3 regions of the Paenibacillus sp. 4624 genome follow, and region 3 is predicted to be linked to each of the others. Evidence: a T-box and tRNA genes for the amino acid it is inferred to sense, from the RefSeq annotation. Region 3 holds a T-box; the other regions hold tRNA genes.

Region 1 (6,006 bases), on a different contig from region 3:
GCATCCTCTATCTGAACGAATTCAACAGCAAAGTCATCAACAAATTGTTGAAGGATGCCGGACTTGTGTTTACAAGCCTGTTTACAGCGAAACCACATATTTTCATCAGTGTGAACAATCCGCTTGCAAAGCAGGAGTCCGTGGCTATTGAGCAGCTTCAGGATTATCCTTACTTGTCCTTTGACCAGGGGGAGTATAATTCTTTTCATTTTTCCGAAGAAATTCTGAGTACGTTATCTCATCCGAAAAGCATTCAGGTGAACGACCGGGCAACTTTATTTAATCTGCTTATCGGTCTGAACGGGTATACGATCTCGACTGGAGTGCTTAGCGCCGATCTGAACGGCAACGAGATCATTCCGGTTCCGCTCGAATGTGAAGAGTCCATCAATGTCGGGTGGATTTGCCATAAAAGCACGTCACTTTCCAATCTCGGCGTGGCTTATGTGCAGGCATTACACGAAGCGATTGGTTTGCAAGATTGATTACACAGGTTCTTTGTAATATTGATTTCATAGGTTCAACGTATCATCCGAAGGGAGCAGGAAGTTGAGAGTACTATACCGGAATAAAAGTGAGCAGCATGAATTGACTGTGTACGAGACGAAAAGGCTTTACGGGGAAAAAGGACATTTTCGCGTATTGCAGTTCTCCAATGATGCCGTGCAGGGGGCGATTGATTTAGAGCAACCTTCCAGAATTGTTCTAGAGTACCCGAGGGCCATGCTGCACCTGATGGAGCGAAATAATCCGCATTACAATCGTGTATTCGTCGTGGGGCAGGGTATTGGCACAATTCCTTCATATCTGTCTGATCGACAAGTTAAAGTGGCGGAGCTGGATACAGAGGTTGTGGAAATCAGTCAGCACTTTTTTGGATACAAAGGGTCACCCGTCCTGGTGGGTGATGGACGAGAACTGCTGGAACGAGAGCAGGCTGCGACGTACGATTATATCGTTATAGATGCATTTACGGCAACGGGCACACCAGAACAGTTTACAAACCGTTCTTTTTTTAACATGGCAAAAGACAAACTGTATGCGGGTGGTGCTGTGCTGCTTAATGTGTTTGGACGTTCTGGAAACGATCAGCTTGTCAATGCAATCTACACAACGCTTGCAATAGAATTTCCCTATGTCCGTGCCTTTGCACTTCCGGCCGAGACCAATGACGTCCAGAATCGCATATTGATGGGCAGTCTTCGTCCAATTGATGTTCGGATGAGGTATATGGCGGGCTTTGTGGAGCAAAACCTGGAAGAGGGTTATATCATTGAAGGATAACTAGATGAAGAGAATTCGCTGATTTCCCGGAGGTAGTATTTTGTCATGAATTCGTCAATCCTATAAATAAATGTTAAGATATCTCGTTCTCTTCATTGTTTCTTAACAACTTTATTATATGATGATATAGGTATGCTTTTTTATGAAAATCCGGGGGAAGCAAAATGATTGCAAATAAAAAAAAATCCAGATTACGCAGAAAAGTAAAGAAGTTCAAAAAAGTCAGTCTTGCCGCATTGTTTGGTGGTTTCGTTACCATTTCCGTATTAATGACGCTAACGATCATGGTAATTACCTCGTATACCACACAGAAACAATCTCTTATCAACAATACTCTCTCGGTTAACTATGCGAGTGCTGTACAGATGAGTCAAACGTTAAACTCCTTATTTGAATCCATGAAAAAAAGCTTAAAGTATGGAGCCGCACATTTCAAAGACGTCGATTTCAATGATATGGAGAAGCTGAACACTGCGCTGGATCTCATCCATAATAGCAGTGATTATTTTAACGCTGTGGTTTTGACAGACAAGATGGGGCTTGTACTGTCGAGATCACCGTATTCTCAGGCCAGCATTGGTAGACATGTGAGCTCCGAGGCGGCCAAAGCGGCGATCAAATCAAAAGCCGCATACGTATCGGATGCCTACCTCACACCGCGAACGAATCGTAGAATTGTTTTTCTCAGTGAACCGATTGTTGATCCGGTGGGGAAGTTCAAAGGCATGATTAGTGGCAGCATCTATTTGCAGGAAAATAATATACTCGATTTGTCGTTTGGAAGTCAACTTAAAACCGATAACGGAACATACTTTTTTATAGTTGACCATAAAGGAACGTTGCTTTTTCATCCCAACGTCAGCCGAATTGGCAGAGATATTAGGGATAATACCGTGGTGCAGAAACTGATAAAAAATCAGACAGGTCAAGAGCAATATACGAATTTGGATGGGATTAATACGCTTGCAGGATATTACAAAGTTCCAGCAACCGACTGGGGAGTGGTTGTCGTATCTCCAACCCAAATCGTATATGATCAGTTAAACCGTCAGATTGGACTGTTGCTGCTTTACATAGCTGTGCCGTTTATATTGTTGACTCTAATTGTGTTAAGAGTTGCGCGGAAGCTGGTACATCCGTTTGTATTCTTGGCTGATCTTGTGCAGCAAGTGGACAAAGGGCGGGTGGAGTTACCTGTCGTGAAGCCGCATTGGAACAGGGAAGCTGATTTGCTTACCCGAACAGTTCTTGGAGCCCTGGCAAGTTTCAGAAACAAGACGGATCAGTTGGTGTATGATGCGAGAACGGACGCATTAACAGGTTTGAATAATCGCAGAACCTTTGAGGAAGTGATTCAGGCATGGACTCATGATGAGAATCCATTTGCAATCATTGTTCTCGATATCGACCGCTTTAAGTTAATTAATGATACCTATGGTCATTCGACCGGAGATGAGGTTTTAAAACAGATCGCGAAGTTGATTCAGATGTCTGTAAGGCCTGAGGATGTTTGTTTTCGGTTTGGCGGTGAAGAGTTTGTTGTACTGTTGAGGGATTATGATTCGAAGAAGGCGTATGAGATAGCCGAACGCATTCGGATTTCGGTTGAAGAAAGCGTGCTCGCTGTTGATCGTACGGTTACGATATCCGCAGGCATTGCTGAATTTCCAATGCATTCCCGCTTGGAAACGGAATTGTTTCATCTTGCAGATAATGCGCTCTATCTGGCCAAAGAAGAGGGGCGCAATCGGACCGTTATCATTCAGACGGTGGAACAAGCAGAATAGTGGCACTGAAAACAAAGGAAGAGAAGAACCCGAACAGACCCTTATGGACAGGGTCTGTTTCTGTTTCTATATGAAAGATGACAGGATTCGGTCACATAAAGCCATCGTGCGAACATTATCACGGGCGCTTGAGAGTGGAACGGCCCCCGTCTGACAGCAGGTCATAAAGTGTCTCATTTCGCCTACAAAACCACGCAGATAAAGATCCCTATGGGCACCAGACATTGGCGTGCCGGAAGGTGTGTATACCGAGTCGTGTTCTCCAAGGGACTTCCATGGAAGCTGATTTCCTCTATAAGTTTCATGGATTGTAAGTTTGGTGATCTCATCGGCTAGTGCAAATCCGTGCTCAAAAGTAACTAGAACACTTTCGCTTTCACGTGACCATGCACTCATTCCTGTAAAATAGGCACTGCCCGTAACACCTTGATCGAAAATCAAGGAAATGCTCTGGTTAATATGATTTCCGTCTCTTACAGTAGTTCCGGTTACTTGCGTGACTTCGCCAAATAAATAGCGCATGAGATCCACCATATGTATGGCAGCAAGTTTTATGAACTGTTCTTCATTTTCGCAAAAGGGCGTGCTATCTACGGCAAATTTCATCTGGAACGAGCGCACTTTACCGAGTGTTCTCTCATCAATGAGTGCCTTGAGTTTCTGATAAATCGGAGCATAACGTTTCATAAAACCGACCATGACCACAACATCAGCCTGATCTGCTGCTTCGGCCACCTTTTCGGCTTCTTCTGCAGTCCAGCCGAGAGGTTTGTCCACATAGACATGTTTACCGGCCCCAATGCATTCCAGAGCAAGTTTGGTTTGATCCGCAGGCTGAGCAACGACGACGACCCCGTCACAGGTTTCCTGCTCCAGCATTTGGCGAATATGATTATAGGCTTGACCGGAACTGCCAAAGCGCACCAGGGCCGCCTGAGAACGTTCGAGATTCCTTGTAGCCACAGCCTGAATGGTTGCGCCTGCTTCGATCGCTGCAGGGTAAATATTCGTGGAGGCATGAAATCCAGCCCCAATAAAACATAGTTTTGAATTTTGCAAATCAAAGACTCCTTCGTTGGTTTATATGCTTTATTTCAGTATGAAATTTCTATTGATAAACATAGCCGGTTTGGATTAGTGAAAAAAGGACATATGTCTCTCTATAGGGTTGAAAAAAGTTGTTGCATTATAAATTTGAAGCATGTATACTCTGAATTACGGTAAAACAAGGAATTGCTTCACCGGAATGCTTTTCATCGATGATGAAGAGATACATAATATGCGGTCGTGGCGGAATTGGCAGACGCGCACGGTTCAGGTCCGTGTGGGCTAACCCCCCGTGGAGGTTCGAGTCCTCTCGACCGCATAACAAAAAAGGTTTGTACGTTGCCCGGTTGGGAAGTGTACAAGCCTTTTTTTGTTTGCTTTTCTTTGTTAAGGGAGAGGGCTGATCAGAAGTTAGGGATTCGTTACCTGCTGTGTAGTACAGTGTAGGACCGCGTTAGATGAAATTAACGTTCCTGAATCCGGTTATACCAAATTTTACTGGTCAGCAAACCTGAAAGAATACCAGCTAAACCGCATAGAGCAACACTAAGCATTAACTGAACAGGGGAGAAACGAAACAGAAACGCGATTCCGCTGCCAAAGGTGGTTCCTGCGAGAAAGCCCAAGGCGATCCCCAGATGTTTGGAAGTTTTCATTTTATTCACCTGCTTCTAAAATAAAAGTATGGAGTGGTTCATTTTTGGATCAGGATAGTTGGTTGTTTGCGTACGTATCCAACATTTATGTAATGTAATGATCGTTCGCTGTACAGTTTCATTTTGTAGTTTTTTTAGGTGAATTATGCATCGTTCATCATTCTGGCGTATCCAATTTAAATAGGCTCTGGCCCCCGAGAGGGGCGCAGAGCCTATTGGCTGTTCACTGTTTTATTGATTTCGACGATCCTTAAGAATGACATCTGCGAACAGAATAGTTTTCGGGATGCGGAAAAATTGTTCCGCTTGTTCCTGAAACGCGGCAGAAGGCAGCGTCCCCTGATGCAGCCATTTGCGGAAAGTGCCGGGATGAACCCCGATCCAGTGGCTGACATCTGTCACCGACAAATCATGGACCATACACAGGCCGGTCAAAATACGGTTACTCACTGGAGAGCGGGTTACCGTCCGCTTCATAAAGCGGGAAGGCTCAGGTTGACAGATGACAGGACTATTGCGCACAACCTCTTCATTAAAAAGAATATGGCGCGGGTAGCCTAGCAACTGACAGGTCTTGTCCAGATTGGTACTGCCGGGTATTCGCCCTTCATACACCCACGCGCTTACACTGCGTGAGGAGATCGAGAGGTCTTCAGCGAGCTGAGACAATTTAATATCGTTGGCCATCAGCACGGCAAGAAGAACACGATTGCGGATTTGACAGCGTGTCGGTTTGCGGAACCGTTTAACACGGACACCTTTTCCCAAATATTTACGGTTGATCAGAGACCACGCCTGGATGGAATGTTGTTCTGGTTGATTAGGCATATTTCCTCCGATTTTTTTAACCAAATACTACAATAAATAAAGGGGTACTTTCAAGTGCCGCAATTACTGGTTTGAAAACCGCTTGTGCGTCATTCTACATGAAAGAGGGAACTATGAACTAGACCTCTTGCGAAACACATCCTAGTATATTCCTAGATTACAATGATTCACTAAAAAAGATGGAATGAATTGTACGAGATCACAAATTAATTAGTTCTATATACCTATTACTGGGTCTTTAGAACTTTTGTGTTGTTTTTGTTGATTTCATGCTGTTTTCCACCTGAACTCTCACTCTATTTGTGAATCTGCTTTTGGTGTTCAACCCAAAAAGGTGCACAAATCTGAAATGATAAATCCGCATGTTCAGCAAGACAGATGAACGGTCACAATCTCTCATTCTC
Region 2 (6,006 bases), 180 kb from region 3:
ATTGATGAACGGTCACGATCAGAGCGAGTGTAGCTAGTGAAAGGGCCGCAGCCCCCCAAAGTACCTGTGCTCGCCCTAAATATAGGATCGCGATTATCGTCATGACGAGTCCAATGCCAGCTACCGTATAATTTGAAAATGAGAGCAGGCTGCTCGCTTTAGCGATATCTTCGCCTTCCACCAGTCGTGGCTGCAGTTTCTCTAGAACCAGTGCTTCCCAGCGGATGACTACCGAAAGAATTACAGCACCGATAAACATAGGCGTACTATGTAATTTCAGGTGGGGCAAAGAGGATGCAATCCCGATGAGCAACAATGCTTTCGACAAAGGAATACCGATCAGGAGTTTCGTAAATGTACAGCGTTTCATCACCATAGGGAATGTGTATTTTGCTGCTACATGGGCTAGCAGGTAGACAAACAGGAGCAGCATTGCATATCCAATCCATTCCGTTTGTCTGTATATCAGGCAGGTCAAGGTTGTGATTGAGATCACTTGTATAAGTGAGAGCAGTGTTCTGGCAGCCCAGAATGGATAAAATGCGATGTTCATACCAATGTGTCCTTTCTGCAACGATACATCTATATCATATATCTTACGGCGCACGCTGCAGTAACACCACAAACAAAGTTATCATATTCCCGTCAGTGCGATACAAAAGACCAGCTACGCAGGGAGGCAACGGGTCTTTATACAAGTGTATTGTTGTATTATGCCATAGCAAGAGTAAAAGCAGTAAGCAGCATAAACAGACTAGACATTCGCACCATAGTCATGTAAGATTTGCTGGGTTCCGTCTCACCTTGTACAATCCAGCCATAACGAAGATACCAGCCAAACTTGGGGAAACATAGATTGATGATACACAACACCATAAATATAAAAAAGAGAGTTTTCATCGTCGATCTTCCTTCCTCGTCAACCATTAACGGCCCCGCCTTTAAGGTCTGCGCCTGGAAAAAATGTAGACAATCAGCATACGGACGATGATGAATAAACTTTATCTGTGTATTTCTGAGAATAGGCAGGTAATTGTGAATGGATAAAGATTGATATGATTAAGAACTATTACCCAAGAACTACATTGTTTGAATAACTGTGGTACAATAAAATAGATTGTTTAATATCAACACATACCATCTGGAGTTAAGGATGTGAGATGGAGGAGACACAGGCATGAGTTTATATAATCAACTTCCCATGCAATGGGAATTTATTATCTCGAAATTAAAATCCTCCGTTACGGTAGTTGACGCTACCTCGCCTGAGCTTCCGCTCATGTATGTTAACGACCATTTTACCTGATTAACCGGCTATGCGTACGAAGAGTCGATCGGACGGAATTGCCGATTTCTACAGGGGACAGATACAGATCCCGAAACCGTTTCACGTATTCGGGAGGCAATAAGTAAACAACAATCCATTAAGGTTGACATTTTAAACTATACCAAAAGTGGTCAGAAATTCTGGAATGAGCTGAATATCGATCCCATTTTCAATGAATCCGGTGAATGTATTTATTTTGTCGGTATTCAATATGACATCTCTGAACGGAAATATGCGGAGCAGCAGCTGAAGACGGCAGCGTCTATGACTGAGAAAACAAGCAGAGGGCAGCTGGAATTCATCGGCAAGTTGAATCATGAGCTTCGTACACCGTTAAACGGCATCATGGGCATGATCGAGCTTGCGGGAATGGGCACTGTTACCGAAGAGCAAAAAGAATATCTGGATCTGGCACGTCAATCCGGAGAGGCGCTTCTGAACATCGTAAACAACAGTCTGGATATGGCAAAAATTGGCAGAGGCAAAATGGGAGTGGAGCATATTGAATTCCAGCCATTGAAGCTGATTCAGCAAATTGTGAAGACGCATGAGCTGGCAGCCATGAATAAACAAATTCGATTCGTTTGCCATGCTGATTTGAACATTCCTGACGTGCTGTGGGGCGACCCATTGAGGCTACGGCAGGTGCTGGATAATTTGCTGAGCAATGCCATTAAGTTTACAGAACAAGGAGAAGTGCAGCTTCTCGTGGACGTAAGGGAACAATCACATGAGGAGACGATGTTGACTTTCTCTGTACGGGATACGGGCATCGGAATTCCGTCTCATCAGATCGGCCAATTGTTTGATGCTTTTACGCAATCCGATATCTCCCATGCAAGAAGGTTCGGCGGAAGTGGACTTGGATTAACCATCTGCAAAGATCTGTTGGAATTAATGAACGGCAGTATTAATGTAGATAGTGCTGAAGGAAAAGGAACAGAGTTTCAAGTGACCGTGCCTTTTGGAAGTGCGCAGAGTGTTTATAACACAGGATAAGATATGCAGGGAGCGGCCGGATGAATCCGGCTGTTTTTTTATGTTGAATATTGTTGTGGAATGGATTGTTTTACGAACTGGCGTTCTGTTATAATGCTAGGGATGTTAGTGTTATATGGGGGAGGCGCATCATGAGTAAGAGACGCAGCAGAAGAAGCAATAGAGGAAGCCGGGGGTTCAAAAGTAAAATACTGACGTTAGTGGGCATGGTCGTGATTGCTGTGTACGCCTTGGCAGGAGGAGAGTGGCCGCTGGACATCCCGTCTCCGTTCAAAACAACCGACAAGAGTGTAGATCATACGATCACTTTTCCGGCAGAGCGGTATCCCGAAACAGCAAACCATATCCGAAAGGCCATCCAAGCGGGACATTCCGATGTCTGTACGATCGACCGTAAAGGTGCTGAGGGGAACAGGGAACTGTCACTGAAAGGTGTACCGGTCAAAAAAGGCAAGGATCGGGATGAGTGGCCTATGGCAATGTGTGCAGAAGGCGGTAAGGGTGCGGATATCCAGTATATTACGCCAAAGGATAACCGCGGTGCAGGCTCATGGGTAGGCAATCAACTAAGTACATATCCGGATGGTACGCGTGTTAAATTTGTTGTGAAGTAGTCCAGTACACCAGTACATGTTGCAGCAATGGAAGGATTCAGAGTGTTTTTCGACTAGGAGAAATATAAAAAATGGCATCATAAGAAAAACCAGACGTTGGAGGCGTCTGGTCTTTAAATATAAGTTGGCTGTAGTAGAACATTTAAATTTCTCGTCTACAGTTTATCTTTATCTATTAGCTCGTGTTTAAGTTCTCTTGTAATGAGAGCAACTGAAATGAATATGCTTGCGGACAACTATCTAAACGAGTTGCATCGTGCCCAGATGGTGAGAGCGAAGGGTTAACAGGCGAGTGACATGTTCGACTTCATCAAACGGAATCCACACATTTCCCTGTACAGTTCGTAAGGAGAGAATAGAGCTGTCTGCTGAGCGCTCTGGGAAACCAGTTACGGTCTGCCCGCTTGTATTCCGAACCATAATCTGTTGATTGCGCCGAATGGCAATTTCTACCTCTTTTTTCATAAGTCATTGCTCCTGATTTATAAGATGTTCATCGTTATGTCGATAATTTCAATGGTTAATTTGTCTTCTTTATCTAGTCTATCAGAACTAGGCATAGATTTCCAGTAGAGAAATGATCAAACTGTTCTGGGTGAATTGACTTAGCGAGTGGAAATACGTTACTGAACATAAGCTACAGGGTTATATAAGGTATGAGGAAGAGGAGGGGAACTGATGACGAAACTGTTTGTAGGGCTTGCTCGTTCGGAGCACGAAGCGATTATTATGTTGAATGCCGTAAAGAAGGAAGGTATTGAGAATCAATATTTGGGGGCGGTAGCCAAAGAGCAGCTAAATTTGGAGATGATCAGCGAGAAGACAGGGTTGCCCAAACCGCTAAAGGGTGCTGGAACAGATGGCGCGTTTGGAGCGCTGAAAGGCATATTAGCCGGGCTGGGAAAACGAATGGATCAGACCGCCTCCATCGGGAAAGCGGTGCGAAGATTAGCTGGCAATGAGATCGGAAGTGAGACGGATGATCTGGTCTTAACGCTGACTGAAGCAGGCATTCCGGAAGAAGATGCATGTCATTATGAAGACTGGCTACTGCAAGGTCATATTTTAGTTTTTGTAGAGTGCAGTGAGGAGCAGGTTGGTCGTGTGAAGCCTATTTTGCTTTTTTAGTTTAATTTAAGGCTGATTTTAGGTTCCTTTAATGTTGGGGAGGTATTCTTATCTCACACCTCCCTTAATATAGATGGTTTATCGGAAGTCCGGGACCGCAACTCGGACTTTCTAGGCACTGTGAGCTGGCGCTTGCAGTGCCTGTTTCATTTTTTTTAGGAAAAAAGGTTGCATTATTAATTTATTCATGGTAAGATATTTCTTGTCGCCAAGAAAATATTACATACGCCGGGGTGGCGGAATTGGCAGACGCACAGGACTTAAAATCCTGCGGTAGGTGACTACCGTACCGGTTCGATCCCGGTCCTCGGCATCCTTAGAATAAGGGTTTCAGCTCGTTAGAGCTGGAACCCTTATTTTTTTGTGTGGGTTCGGTAGCATCGAATCCACTTTTTGTGTAAAGTGGATGTATACGTTGAACTCACTATAATGATTGAACTGTTTTTATTGTATAAGGTCAGATTGCCAAATATTACGTAATATTACTCACCTTGCTTATCGATGGAGAGACTCCACACGTAAAAAATAATCTTACAATGTTATTCACTATGGAAGTTGTTTCATGTTCTGGGTCTGTTTTTTAACATCGTTTATATACTTCTATTCCACAACTGAAATATTCATGCCCATATAAAGAAGACTTATTATTGCATTCAGCTTCATTTTTTTTGGATTCATAGAGATTCAAAGAATTACATAGAAAAAATAGTATAGACCACTAAGCTTGACCATGCAAAAAGATGATTGCAGCTTCAGTTACTATGCCCATTGAAAGAATATTGCACAATCGTAATAATAGAGGGGGAAATTAATATTGACTATTTTTTTGTACAAAATAGATCGTGTGAGAGGCTTTTTTAGAGCATATAGCACGATTCAAGAGTATTCAAAACGGCGATGGCCAGTAAATGTTGGTGATACTATACTGTTTGCTTATGGAAGTGGTGATGAACTTCAATTTCTCGGAACATCTAATATTATAGATTGCAAGGTGGAAGTGCAAGAACAACAAACGATAAACGAAGAAACTGAGCGTTTATATCTAACCAAATTACAGCTAGATAAATTTGACTCACTCCCAGAAGATAGAACATTAGGAGCTTTTATGTTTAGTCTTGTCCGCGTATCAAACTTTAGCAAGCCTTTCTTGAACTTTCGTCATTTAGGACGAATCGAAGAGGAAGATTTAAAGACTTTAATTACTGGTACAGTAAATGTCAGAAGATCGTTGTATTTTGGGTTGCTTCGGCATATACCTTCTAATTGGAGGGCTTATCTAGAATATAGCTCAATGGCTGAGAAATCAGCTAAAGAACAGGGCATAAAGAATGATATTTTTCCAACAGATGAACTACTAGGTTTTTTAAACAAACTAGTATTTCAGCCACTAGAGATTGGTTCGGAAACGGAGCCAGTATTTAGGGAATCTTTGGCACGTATGGGACTAGAGAATACTCGTGTGGAAGCGAGAATGCCAGATTATAATAATGAAATGGATTTGGAAAGAGAAAGTCGGGGGGATAAATGGAGTATATCCGAACTAATTAGTCAAGCGCCAGATTTACTTCAAGAAATTAAACCTAACTGGAATATGATAAATGAGATGTTACAAAACGATACCGAGGAAAATAGTAATAATCGAAGAGGTGAAAATAAAAAATGGCGTCCCCACAAATGGTGAAAAACATTCAAAAGCTCTCAAAAGATTTAAGCAGAGTAATTAATTTATTGCCTCGTGAAGATCTATACACATCAGTTGCTAATCCAAACTACGCAGCAGATTATTTGTTTGAAATGAAGGTACTGTTTAGTCTCCTCGACCATATGACAAAGGGGGGATGGTCCGGGTCTGTAGAAAATCGACAAGGTCAAGGGAACATTGTCTTACCAAGGAAGCCGGGACTAAAACGTAACTTTAGCTATTTTATTCTTGAGAAT
Region 3 (6,006 bases):
ATACAGCTGGTGTAACCATTAAAGGTATAGAAGGTATGGACTCTGCACGCTGGGTGCTGATGGATCTTGGTGACGTCGTGGTTCACGTATTCCACCGCGATGAGCGTGAGTATTACAATATCGAGCGTCTCTGGTCTGACGCCAAAGTGGTGGAAACGGTATGAGTTTGATCGCAGGAACAGTCGTCTCACTGCCGGTTTCACGTGAAGTGTCACCGTTTGGCTACTTTTTGACGACAGGATCGGAAGATGTATTGCTTCACTATACCGAGCTGACTCGGGATATCAAGATCGGTGAAACGCTGGAGGTTTTTGTATTCTTTGATACAGAAGACCGCCTTGCTGTTACAATGAAAAAACCTTACCTCACACTTGGTGAAATGGCTAAACTGGTCGTAGCTGATGTGCATCCGCGCCTCGGCTGCTTCCTGGAAATGGGTCTTGGTCGCCAGTTGTTGCTTCCAATCCGTGAGTTGCCTGAACTTGAAGAACTGCGTCCCCAAGTTGGGGATGAAGTATTCGTAATCATGGAGCATGACAAGCAAGGACGTCTGCGTGCCCAATTGGCCGGAGAACGTGAACTTGCTCCGCTTGCCTTCCACGCTCCGACAACATGGGTGAATGAGTGGGTTGAAGCTTTGGTGTACAAGCCACTTCAGATGGGTACGTTTGTCCTCGTAGATGGCGGTGTGCTTGGTTTTGGAGCGATTGGCATGATCCATTCCTCGGAGCGCAGCCATATGTTGCGTTTGGGTGAAAAGGTGAAGTGCCGGGTTACGCTGGTGCGTGAAGACGGCCGTGTAAACCTGGCGATGACGCAGCGTAAAGAAGTCGGACGTAACGAAGACGCAGACAAGTTGCTCGCATTTATGAAAGAGCGCCCTATGGGCGGCATGCCGTATTCCGATGCGACACCTCCGGATATTATCAAGCAACGTTTTGGCATCAGTAAATCTGCGTTCAAACGTGCTCTCGGTAAGCTGATGAAAGATGGATTGGTGGTACAGAAGGAAAACTGGACATACCTGTCCGAATCTGTGCCAAAACCACAGCAGGAAGAGTAGACACAGGCGAGGCGCAGCCGAGTACAGCATGGATGTTTCAAGTTAGAGCATTCATTTTGGTTGAAATATTGCATGTTTCATTGAGCCGATACTTTATGCAGCGGTTTAAGTAAGGCAGGGCCAGGCTGGGTAAACACCGGAAGCCCTGCTTTTTGTTTGAGTTTCGATCCAATCCGACGAGGAAAATGATATTGAAAGTGCGGTGCCGACATGTCTTACCGGAAATTTGCCTACGTTTACGATGAATTAATGGAAGATATGCCTTATCCGGACTGGATAAGGTTTGCAAGAACTGCCTGGGAACAGCATGGCATGCCCAAAAGTGTGGCCGAGCTTGGCTGTGGAACGGGATCAATTACGATTCCGCTGGTGAACTCTGGCTTTGAAGTGACGGGTATTGACCTCTCCGCAGATATGTTATCTGTTGCACGTAGCAAAATGGAAGCGACACCGCAGGGGCACCGTTTGTACCGGGAAGGCAGTGTACGCTGGATACAGCAGGATATGCGTGATTGGAGAGTGCCTGAACCTGTAGACTCGGTCATTTCGTTCTGCGATTGTGTGAACTATTTGCTGGAATCAGAAGATGTCATTCGAACATTCGAGCGGACGTATGAAATGCTGAAGCCGGGAGGTACATTTCTGTTTGATGTACACCATCCCAATACATTGATTCGGTATGACGAGGAACAGCCTTTTGTATTAGATGAACGCTCGGTCTCATATATCTGGACGTGTGATTTCGATCAGGAGCGGTGTGAGATTGAGCATCATCTGAGCATTTTTTCTAGATTGGATGATGGCAACAGGGATACGTATCAGCGATTTGAGGAGATTCATATGCAACGGGCTTATGATCCAGAATGGATGAAGCTTGAATTAAGCAAAGCGGGCTTCCGTGATGTGAAGGTATATGCAGACTTTGAGTGGAAAGAAGCTGAAGATCACGCGCAGCGTTTGTTCTACGTAGCTGTAAAATGAATGCTTAATGAGATATAAATAGCGATGCTTAACTAATTTAAATTAATTCGGATAAGAAACTGTCCTTGTGCAACACGTAAGTATGTTGCTAGAGGCAGTTTTTTTTGAACAGATATGATAAAAAGTATTGCCGCTTGGAGCAAAGAGAGACATAATGAATTGAAAAAGGAAAACGTTTTCTAAACGAGCGAACCACATTCCAATCACAGGGGGATTTGTAGAGATGGAAAGTACATATAAAACGAGATTGTCCAAAGAACAGCTGGATCAGATCATTAAGCATCACCTTGCTGTATCGATTCAAGATTACGAGGAAATGATTGATGGCTGGGCCAACCATGCTTATAAAATTTTGCTTGATGATGGACGGAAAGTTGTTCTTAAAATTGCACCTGCGGCTACGACCAATCTAATGCGTTGTGAACAGGATTTAATGACGGCCGAAGTGGAAGCACTCAAGCATGTTGCTGAGTTGAAGGATGTCCCTGTGCCTCTGGTACTGGCATACGATGCTTCATTAATCATGGCCCCCGCCCAGTATTTCATTATGGAGTTTATGTCTGGGATTCCATACAACCAGGTGAAAGCACAGTTTACTGCCGAAGATCAGGAAGCGGTTGAACAGCAGTTAGGCTGGTATAACCAGCGAATCAACGAGATTAAGGGGGAGAGGTTTGGTTATTTTTCCGGAAAGGACAGACAACGTGCGACGTGGAGAGAAGCTTTCTTGATGCTCATGGATGATATGCTTGCGGATGGTGAAGAGGCGGGAGTTGACATCGGCATTGATTACAATGAGCTGAGACGTTTAATTGATGAGAAATCAGATGCACTGGATGAGGTGACAGAACCTTCCCTGATCAGCTGGGATCTATGGGATGGCAATGTGCTGGTCCAGGATAAACAAATTACGGCAATTATAGATTTTGAACGCTCGCTATGGGGCGATCCGCTCATGGAGCATTATTTCAGTCATTTTAACTATACTCCGGGTTTTCTCAAAGGATATGGACGTGAGGTTGAGACGGATCATGAGCGGAAGCGCAGAGGTTTGTACGATTTGTATTTTGATCTTGCGCTACGGATTGAATGCGATTACCGTCTGTATGATAACAATGAGCATATCGACTGGACGATTCGTAATTTGCATGAAGGCATTGAACGGTTTAGAAAAATGTGAGTAAGGCCAGTTGGCATGTGATGGGCAATACAGTCTGACTTGTGAGAAAGAGATTGTGACATGTCATATTGACTTTGAGCTTGCATTTTTATATAATGCTTCCTATATTGTATACATATTTCGATGATAAGGATCAGTAGCAGGTGCTGTACATGACAGAGAGTCGGCGGTTGGTGCAAGCCGATTGACAGTATTTTGCGAACTCGCCTTGGAGAAATGCGGTGATTACAAAGTTCTATGCCTTGTGGGAAGAACCGGAAATCCGCATCGGTTAACCGCCGTTACAGGTCTAAAGGGAGTGGATGACGAAGCACGTTCGTCCGCTAACTAGGGTGGTACCACGGGAATTCAACCTCTCGTCCCTAGCGCTGCAAACGCTACGGGATGCTGAGGTTTTTTTGTTGTTATCAAGCGCATATAACCTGAAGGAGGAATTATAGATGAGTGAGAATCATCAGCCGAAGCACGGCTATCAGCCGCAAGTGATGGAGAAAAGTTGGCAGCAATATTGGGATGAAAACAAAACGTTTAAAACAGGAGAAGACCCGTCCAAACCGAAGTTTTATGCACTGGATATGTTCCCATATCCGTCCGGTTCAGGACTGCACGTAGGTCACCCGGAAGGATATACTGCAACGGATATTGTATCCCGTTACAAACGGATGCGTGGATACAATGTGCTGCACCCAATGGGCTGGGACGCTTTCGGTCTGCCAGCAGAGCAGCACGCACTGGATACGGGGGAGCACCCGCGTCATATCACATTCCGCAACATTGACAATTTCCGTCGTCAGATCAAATCTCTCGGATTCTCATATGACTGGGATCGTGAGATCAGTACAACAGACCCTGAATATTACAAATGGACACAGTGGATCTTTATTCAGCTGTACAATAAAGGTTTGGCCTATGTCGATGAAGTGCCGGTGAACTGGTGTGAAGCATTGGGCACGGTTCTGGCGAACGAAGAGGTTATTGACGGTAAGAGTGAACGTGGCGGACACCCGGTTGTACGTAAACCGATGCGTCAATGGGTACTGAAAATTACGGAATACGCGGAGCGTTTGCTGGAAGATCTGGAAGAGCTGGACTGGTCGGAAAGCATCAAGGATATGCAGCGTAACTGGATTGGCAAATCGACCGGGGCTGAAGTGGTTTTTGCCATCGAAGGCCGTGAAGAAGTGATCAAAGTATTCACAACCCGTGCAGACACATTGTTCGGTGCAAGCTTTGCTGTTCTGGCTCCAGAACATGAATTGGTTGACGCGATTACGTCCGAAGAACAACGCGGGGCAGTGAAAGCTTATCAGGAGCAGGCTGCGCGTAAGACTGATCTGGAACGTACAGACTTGGCCAAAGACAAAACAGGTGTGTTCACAGGTGCATACGCGATCAATCCGGTCAACGGAGCGAAGCTGCCGATCTGGATTGCTGACTATGTACTGGCTGGTTACGGAACAGGAGCTGTTATGGCTGTTCCGGGTCACGATGCACGTGACTGGGAATTTGCGAAGCAGTTCGATCTGAATATCATTGAAGTCATTACCGGCGGAGATGTTACAAAAGAGGCGTATACAGGTGACGGCGCACATGTGAACTCCGATTTCCTGAGCGGTTTGAACAATGAAGAAGCCGCGGCGAAAATGATCGCTTGGCTCGAAGAGAACGGCAAAGGACAAGGAAAAACAACGTACCGTCTGCGCGACTGGCTGTTCAGCCGTCAACGTTATTGGGGAGAGCCGATTCCGATTCTGCATCTGGAAGACGGGACGATGAAGACTGTACCAGAAGATCAATTGCCATTGCTGCTGCCTGACATCGACCAGATCAAACCTTCAGGTACAGGGGAATCCCCACTGGCAAACGTAACGGATTGGGTAAATACGGTTGATCCGGAAACAGGCATGAAAGCTCGCCGCGAAACCAACACGATGCCACAATGGGCCGGAAGTTGCTGGTATTACCTGCGGTTTATTGATCCACACAATGACAAGGAACTGATCTCACAGGAAAAACAACAGCAATGGCTGCCAGTTGACCTGTATATCGGTGGAGCAGAACATGCAGTACTGCACTTGTTGTATGCTCGTTTCTGGCACAAAGTGCTGTATGATCTGGGTGTCGTACACACAAAAGAACCGTTCCATAAACTGGTTAACCAAGGTATGATTCTGGGAACGAACAATGAAAAAATGAGTAAATCTCGGGGAAATGTCATCAATCCAGATGAGATTGTGAACGAATTCGGTGCAGATACACTGCGTCTCTATGAAATGTTTATGGGCCCTCTGGAAGCGACTAAACCTTGGAACGCAAACGGGGTAGAGGGAATGCACCGTTTCCTGTCACGCGTATGGCGCCTGTTCATTAACGAAGATACTGGTGCGATCAATGAGAAAATTACGGCTGAAGGTGGAACCGATGAGTTCAAACGGACAGCACACAAAACGATCAAAAAAGTCACAGAAGACCTGGAGCATCTGCGCTTCAACACGGCGATCAGCCAATTGATGATCTTCATCAACGACGCGTACAAAGCAGAGACGCTGCCTCGCGAAGCGATGGAGAACTTCGTTCAATTGCTGTCACCTTTGGCACCGCATATGGCAGAGGAACTGTGGAGTCGTCTTGGACATGAAGGCGGAATCTCTTACGTAGCTTGGCCTGAATACGATGAGTCCATGACTGTGGATGCAGAAGTGGAAATCGTGGTTCAAGTGAATGGCAAAATTGTAACTCGTGCGACCATTGCGAAGGATCTAGATGCACAGGGAATGCAGGA

What was found. A T-box is a leader RNA that pairs with one kind of tRNA and senses whether it is charged. The one in region 3 lies ahead of leuS (leucine--tRNA ligase), so its partner is inferred to be a tRNA-Leu.
Region 1: it encodes a tRNA-Leu, which carries the amino acid that the T-box ahead of leuS (leucine--tRNA ligase) is inferred to sense. The anticodon was not compared.
Region 2: it encodes a tRNA-Leu, which carries the amino acid that the T-box ahead of leuS (leucine--tRNA ligase) is inferred to sense. The anticodon was not compared.

Annotation. Positions count from the first base shown of each region.
Region 1 covers NZ_JBNDJR010000004.1:416,977-422,982, reverse strand. The annotation lists gene ABIE27_RS12365 (LysR family transcriptional regulator) at 1-485, shown strand, start outside; gene ABIE27_RS12360 (spermidine synthase) at 550-1,284, shown strand; gene ABIE27_RS12355 (sensor domain-containing diguanylate cyclase) at 1,449-3,071, shown strand; gene ABIE27_RS12350 (Gfo/Idh/MocA family protein) at 3,138-4,130, opposite strand; tRNA gene ABIE27_RS12345 (tRNA-Leu) at 4,353-4,437, shown strand; gene ABIE27_RS12340 (hypothetical protein) at 4,583-4,774, opposite strand; gene ABIE27_RS12335 (helix-turn-helix domain-containing protein) at 5,006-5,602, opposite strand.
Region 2 covers NZ_JBNDJR010000001.1:674,979-680,984, forward strand. The annotation lists gene ABIE27_RS03050 (hypothetical protein) at 1-553, opposite strand, end outside; gene ABIE27_RS03055 (DUF6199 family natural product biosynthesis protein) at 712-900, opposite strand; gene ABIE27_RS03060 (hypothetical protein) at 1,178-1,306, shown strand; partial or broken gene ABIE27_RS03065 (PAS domain-containing protein) at 1,319-1,564, shown strand; gene ABIE27_RS03070 (sensor histidine kinase) at 1,592-2,326, shown strand; gene ABIE27_RS03075 (NucA/NucB deoxyribonuclease domain-containing protein) at 2,458-2,940, shown strand; gene ABIE27_RS03080 (hypothetical protein) at 3,181-3,405, opposite strand; gene ABIE27_RS03085 (general stress protein) at 3,619-4,068, shown strand; tRNA gene ABIE27_RS03090 (tRNA-Leu) at 4,296-4,381, shown strand; gene ABIE27_RS03095 (hypothetical protein) at 4,883-5,749, shown strand; gene ABIE27_RS03100 (hypothetical protein) at 5,743-6,006, shown strand, end outside.
Region 3 covers NZ_JBNDJR010000001.1:497,864-503,869, forward strand. The annotation lists gene rsfS (ribosome silencing factor) at 1-164, shown strand, start outside; gene ABIE27_RS02265 (CvfB family protein) at 161-1,063, shown strand; gene ABIE27_RS02270 (class I SAM-dependent DNA methyltransferase) at 1,274-2,044, shown strand; gene ABIE27_RS02275 (phosphotransferase family protein) at 2,268-3,224, shown strand; T-box leader at 3,339-3,591, shown strand; gene leuS (leucine--tRNA ligase) at 3,665-6,006, shown strand, end outside.